2 linked regions of the Tautonia marina genome follow. The protein of the gene in region 1 interacts with the protein of each later gene in a pairwise test. Links are inferred from orthologs where the notes say so. Each region holds a gene or a part of one and is shown on either strand. Other genes may lie near its edges.

What was found.
Region 2: the proteins of GA615_RS15615 (region 1) and lpdA interact in binary tests that used the Escherichia coli proteins (3 or more experiments, as listed by UniProt). The link is inferred for Tautonia marina from one-to-one orthologs.

Annotation. Positions count from the first base shown.
Region 1 is NZ_WEZF01000012.1:102,241-105,531, forward strand. What follows is about bases 1-2,973. They hold GA615_RS15615 (ATP-dependent helicase), read left to right. Parts: upstream 1-335; coding sequence 336-2,612; downstream 2,613-2,973. Other genes in these bases: GA615_RS15610 (holo-ACP synthase), read right to left, coding at 1-21; GA615_RS15620 (pyridoxine 5'-phosphate synthase), read left to right, coding at 2,773-2,973. In the rest of the region: more of GA615_RS15620, read left to right, coding at 2,974-3,291. UniProt on the Escherichia coli protein: A helicase with DNA-dependent ATPase activity. Unwinds DNA duplexes with 3'-5' polarity. Translocates on single-stranded DNA with 3'-5' polarity. Initiates unwinding more efficiently from a nicked substrate than double-stranded DNA.
Region 2 is NZ_WEZF01000013.1:74,597-77,842, forward strand. Bases 255-3,182 are described here. They hold lpdA (dihydrolipoyl dehydrogenase), read left to right. Parts: upstream 255-979; coding sequence 980-2,386; downstream 2,387-3,182. Other genes in these bases: odhB (2-oxoglutarate dehydrogenase complex dihydrolipoyllysine-residue succinyltransferase), read left to right, coding at 255-788; GA615_RS16385 (hypothetical protein), read right to left, coding at 2,488-2,916; GA615_RS16390 (RNA polymerase sigma factor), read right to left, coding at 2,953-3,182. Outside these bases: more of odhB, read left to right, coding at 1-254; more of GA615_RS16390, read right to left, coding at 3,183-3,246. UniProt on the Escherichia coli protein: Lipoamide dehydrogenase is a component of the glycine cleavage system as well as of the alpha-ketoacid dehydrogenase complexes.

The sequences.
Region 1 (3,291 bases):
CTCACCATGCTGCTCGATCATCTTGCCAATCCGGGGCACCTCAATAATGTCGGTCCCGATCCCCAGAATGTTCATACGTGGTCGACCCTCTGTTCGAAGCAAAACGCCTGGTTCATCCGTTGAACCCTGGTGCGATTCCTGAGTCTATCCGAGTTGAGCCCACCAGGCCAATCCGACCTCAAATCTCCCGAGTGGGAGACCTCTCCTGCCGGATGAAGCGCCTGCGGCCCGATAAGGGAATCGCATCGCGGAGGATACTGCACGATGCTATACTGCCATTGGATGCGATACGGACGTACCGCTCTCGACGCCACCATGCCAGGGACGGATCGCTGATGGATTTGCTCTCCGATTTGACGGCCCCCCAGCGAGAGGCCGTCTCCCATGTGAATGGCCCGCTCCTGGTCCTCGCCGGAGCCGGATCAGGCAAAACGCGGGTCATCACCCGCAGAGTCGCCTCACTCCTCGGGCACGGCATTCCGGGACGGCATATCCTGGCGTTGACCTTCACCAACAAGGCCGCCACCGAGATGCGAGAACGGATCACCGCCCTGGTGCCCGATCACGGTGTCTGGGTCGGCACCTTCCATGCACTCTGTGCTCGTCTGCTTCGCGAATTCGGCCCGAAAATCGGCCTCGATCGTGGCTTTACCATCTACGATCAGCCCGACCGCCTCCGCGTCCTCAAATCGGTCATGGAGCAACTCGACCTGCTCGATGCAGGTGTCGCCCCGGAAAAGGTCGAAGCCGCCATTAGCCGGGCCAAGAACGAAATGCTTGACCCCGAAACCTACTTGGCCCGCCGCGGAGATGGCGCCGATCACGTCTCCGCCGTGGTGGGACGGGTCTTCAAAGGGTATCAGACTCGACTCCTGGAGTCGTCCGCCGTCGATTTCGACGACCTCCTCACCCACGTCGTAACGTTGCTCCGCCAGGATCACGAACTCCGAGCCCGCCTCGACGACCGCTACAAATACATTCTCGTCGACGAATATCAGGATACCAACCTCGCCCAGTATGCGATCGTCCGAGCCCTTTCGGTCGATACTCCCAACCTGTGTGTCACGGGCGATCCCGACCAGTCCATTTACGGATGGCGGGGCGCGAACCTCAATAACATCCTCGAATTCGAGCATGATTACCGCGGTTGCAAGGTCATCCGCCTCGAACACAATTATCGCAGCACCAAAAATATCCTTCGGGTTGCCGATCACGTCATCCATCACAACCGGCGCCGAAAGGCCAAGGTCCTGACGACCGAAAACCCCGAGGGTGATCCGGTCGAACTGACCACTTTTGCCAACGAAACGGAAGAAGCGCAAGCCATTGCCTCCACCATCGCCGACCTGGTGCGTAATGGAGGGTACTCGTTTGGAGAAATCGCCGTTTTTGTCCGGGTCACCGCCCTAACCCGCGGGCTTGAATCCGCCTTCCGATCGCTCGCCATTCCTTATCAGGTGGTCGGCGGCGTCTCGTTCTACGAGCGCATCGAAGTCAAGGATGTGCTTGCGTATCTGAGCCTCCTCAACAATCCGAAAGATGATGTTGCGTTTCTCCGAGCAATCAATGCCCCCCCTCGGGGGCTCGGGAAAGTCAGCCTCGACCGGCTCCAGGGCTACGCTCGTGACCGCGGAATTCCCCTCAGTGCCGCTGTTCGAGAGGCCGCCTCAATCGCCGGTCTAACCCCCAAGGCACGCTCCGGACTTCGTGACTTCGTCCTCCTGATGGATGAACTCGCAGCGCTCAGCGATCACTCCTCAGCCGAGGAACTCACTCGAAAACTTATGAACCTCAGCGGATACCGGGATTACTGGGCCAATCAACCTAAGGGGGACGGCGAGGACCGCGTCGCCAACCTCGACGAACTCGTCTCCGCGGCCCGACAGTTTGACCTGGAACATCCCGAGTCCACAGTCCTTGACTTCCTGGCCGATGTCACCCTGAGCTCGGCGGTCGATCGCTGGAAGGACGAAGGGGGAGCCGTCACCTTGATGACCCTCCACGCCTCGAAAGGTCTGGAGTTCCCCGTCGTCTTTATCGTCGGGCTGGAACAAGGGCTCCTCCCCCATTCCCGAGCCTCCGACAACGATGCCGAACTGGAGGAGGAGCGTCGCCTCTTCTTCGTCGGTATCACCCGAGCCCAGCGCGAACTCCGTCTGAGTCATTGCCGGGTCCGAGAGTTCCGGGGCCAGCGATCGGTTGCCATTCCCTCGCAATTTCTCATGGAATTACCGGAAGGCCCGATCCGGTATCGCGACCTCACCGGGGGTGACGATGAAATGCCGCTTTCCTCCCGGCGAGTGGCTCGAACCCCCTCCCCGACTCCTTCCCGCCCTGTCTCCGCAGTTCCCGCAGATCGTTTCCGCTTGACCACCGCCGCCGCGCTGGCCAACCCCCCAGGATCGGGGGCACGCCCCGATGCGGAATCGACCGGCGACCTGTCTGCCTTTCGTCCAGGGGTTCTCGTGCTCCACCCGCAGTACGGGCTCGGGAAAATTGTTTCCATCGACGGAGCCGGCCCAAACCGTAAAGGACGGGTCGCCTTCACCGTGGGAGGGGAACGAACATTCGTACTAGCTCGGTCGCCGCTCCGACCGGTCAAACGATCCTGACCTTGACAACCCCTTCAGATCCATATTCGGAAATGCACCGCATTTTGCTCGTCAATACCGAACCCTTGACGTCTCCTCGAAGTCTGGCCAGAAGGATCCTGTTCCAATTCACGCCCCCCCCTTGCCGATTGATCTCGGTTCGTCTCGGAGTTGTCCGATCATGATTCGCCTCGGCGTCAACATCGATCACGTTGCCACCATTCGACAGGCCCGAGGGGGGCGCGAACCCGACCCGGTCTGGGCGGCGGTCCTGTCCGAACTCGGAGGCGCCGATGGCATCACCGTCCACCTGCGGGAAGACCGCCGGCATATTCAGGAACGTGATCTCCGCATTCTCAGGGAAACCGTTCGAACTCGCTTGAATCTTGAGATCTCCCTCGCTCCGGAAATCGTTGCCATCGCCCTCGACGTCCGCCCCGATCAGGTCACCTTCGTTCCCGAACACCGCCAGGAAGTGACAACCGAAGGAGGCCTCGACCTCCTCAGTCATCGTGATCGAATCGCCGAAGCCGTGTCGCGATGCCACGAAGCAGGAATCGAGGTCAGTCTCTTTCTCGACCCCGATCCGGCGCAGGTCGAGACCGCCGCTGCGGTTGGTGCCATCGCCGTGGAACTCCACACCGGCCGCTATGCCGACGCGATCAACGCCTCATCGCGTCAAAGCGAACTCGACGCATTA
Region 2 (3,246 bases), on another replicon or contig:
GAGACGTGATCGGCGCGGTCGAGTCGCGCGGATCGGCCCCGGCGGCCGCCGAGCCCTCAGCCCCTGCCCCGTCGGCCGCACCGCGAACCGGCCGGCAAACGCGCCAGCGACTTCCGCTCATCCGCCAGAAGATCGCCCAGCGGCTGGTGCAGGCCCAGCAAACGGCCGCGATTCTGACGACCTTCAACGAGGCCGACATGTCGGCCGTCATGGCCTTGCGCGGCAAATATAAGGATGCGTACAAGGAGAAGCACGGGGTCAACCTCGGCTTCATGTCCTTCTTCGTCAAGGCGACGGTCGAGGCGCTGAAGGCGTTTCCGGCGGTCAATGCTCAGATCGACGGCACCGAGATTGTTTACAACAATTACTATGACATCGGCGTGGCCGTCAGCACCGAGCGGGGGTTGATGGTTCCGGTGATCCGTGATTGCGACACCCTGTCGTTCGCCGGGATCGAGCAGACGATCGCCGGGTTCGGCAAGAAGGCCCGCGAGAACAAGATCTCTGTCGATGACCTGCAAGGGGGCACCTTCACGATCACCAATGGCGGTGTCTTTGGCTCGTTGCTCTCGACACCGATCCTCAACCCGCCGCAGAGCGGCATCCTCGGCATGCACTCGATCCAGAAGCGCCCGGTTGCCGTCGGCGATCAGGTCGTTATCCGACCGATGATGTATCTCGCCCTCTCCTACGACCACCGGATCATCGACGGCCGCGAAGCCGTCAGCTTCCTCGTTCGCATCAAGGAATGCATTGAAAACCCGGAACGCATGATGCTTGAGATCTGAGGGCAGTAGGCAGTAGGCGGTAGGCAGAGGGGAGGGGAAGCGGGGATCGGGATTGCCTCGAATTCGCCCCTTTCCTTCCTCAGACGTTGGTCTGTCTTCCGTCTCCTGCCTTCTCTCCCCTCCGTCTTTTCTGTCTTCCGCTTTCTCTGCCTCCTGTTTACTGCCTCCTGCTTACTGAGAAAGGACCAGCAGTGTCGGACCGTTACGACTTGGTTGTTATCGGCGCGGGACCGGGCGGCTATGTGGCCGCGATCCGGGCGGCGCAGCTCGGGATGAAGGTCGCCTGCGTTGAGAAACGGCCGACGCTGGGAGGGACCTGCCTGAACGTCGGATGCATTCCGAGCAAGGCACTTCTGGATTCGAGCGAGCTGTACGAACTGGCCACGCACCGCTTTTCCAAGCACGGGATCACGGTCGATGGCGTCGGGCTCGACCTCGGCGCGATGATGGGCCGCAAGGATCAGGTGGTCAAGGAGCTGACCCAGGGGGTCGGCGGCCTCTTTCGCAAAAACAAGATTGAACCGGTATACGGGGTCGGCAAGGTCGCCGGCCCGAACTCGGTTCACGTCGCGCTGAACGAAGGCGGCGAGCGGACCCTGGAAACCAACGCCATCTTGCTGGCGACCGGCAGCGAGCCGATCGAGCTGCCCTTCCTCAAGTTCGACGGCCAGACGATCGTCGGCTCGACCGAGGCGTTGGCCTTCGAGCAGGTGCCGGAGCATCTGGTCGTGGTCGGCGGCGGCTACATCGGCCTGGAGCTGGGATCGGTCTGGAAGCGGCTCGGTGCGAAGGTCACGGTCATCGAGTTTTTGCCTCGGATTGTGCCGATCGTCGATCACGAGCTGGGCAATCAGTTGTACAAGATCTTGCAGAAGCAAGGGCTTGAGTTCCAGCTCGAAACGAAGGTCACCGGCGCCGAGGTGAAGAACGGCAAGGCCACCCTCTCGGCCGAAACCAAGGACGGCAAGACCCTGACGTTTGACTGCGACAAGGTGCTTGTCTCGGTCGGCCGACGCGGCTATCTGGACGGGCTCGGCCTGGACGCGGTCGGGGTCGAGCACGACCCGAAGGCGGGCAAGGTGACGATCGACGCGCACTTCCGCACGACGGTTCCCTCCATTTACGCCCTGGGCGACATCGTCAGCGGGCCGATGCTCGCACACAAGGCCGAGGAGGAAGGGGTGGCTTTTGCCGAGCTGCTCGCCGGCAAGGCGGGGCACGTCAACTACGAGACGATCCCGAGCGTCATCTACACCTGGCCCGAGATCGCCAGCGTCGGTCTGACCGAGGAACAGCTCAAGGAAAAGGGGGGCGATTACCGGGTCGGCAAGGCCCCCTTCATCGCCAACGGCCGGGCCAAGGCGATGGACGAGAAGGACGGCATCGTCAAGGTGCTGGCCGATGCGAAGACCGACCGCGTACTCGGCGTGCATATCATCGGGCCGAGGGCCTCGGACATGATCGCCGAGGCGGTCGCCGTCATGGAGTTCGCCGGCAGCGCCGAGGACATCGCCCGCATCTGCCACGGGCACCCGACCCTCTCCGAAACGCTCAAGGAAGCCGCCCTGGCCGTGGATAAACGCACGATCAATTGCTGATTCCAAAGCCGATCGATGACGCCCCGTCTGGGCTCGCTGGGGTCAGGATGACCCCAGCCACCCCGACGCAGTGGGAATCGAAGCCGGGCGATTGGCTCCGATCAGTCCTCGTCGCCGCTGAGCAGGTGGCGGCTTGACTGAAAGTAGCGGCGCTGGCGGGTTTGCGAGGTGGGGGCGTCGGCGGCGAACTGGCCGCGAAGGTCGTCGAGGTTCGCCCGGCAAAAGGGGCACTCGATGACATCGACATGAAACGTGATGTAGTCGTGATAATCGGGATCGAGTGCCTCGATGACATAGCTGCCCAGGTCTTCCCGAGAAGGACAGGAGAGCCGGGCGCGCCGCCAGATGGCGCCAAGGGTGTGAATGGCGCTTTCGGGGCGATCCTGCCGGACGTCTTCAAGGCGCTGCCGGAGCGAGGCCGAGCCGCGCAAGGCCCGCTCGACCCGGGCCATCTCGGCGCCGGAGAGGGTCTCGGCCAGGTAGGCCCGAAGCGTCTCATCGTCGATGGCGAGGGGGGCGGGGTCGGCCATGAGGATAGGGTTCCGTTCCGTTCCAGGTCCGGTCAATCAGTCCAGGCCGCCGAGGCTCATGCCGGCGCGGCGGGCCATTTCCTTCAGGCGGCTGATGGTCTGGAACTTGTAGCTGGCGACGGCCTGTTCGGTCAGGCCGAGATGAGTGGCGACGTCCTTGTTGGCCCACCCCTTGACGATCAGGAGTTCCAGGCATCGCAGGCGAGGGAAGTCTCCCTTGGCCTGCCAATCCTGAATGATCTGGCCGAGGGCTTCAGTCAACAGGCGTTCCTCGGCGTCGCGGCGTTCGGAGCTTCGGGCGATGCTGCTGGCGGCTCGGGCAGGGCCGGC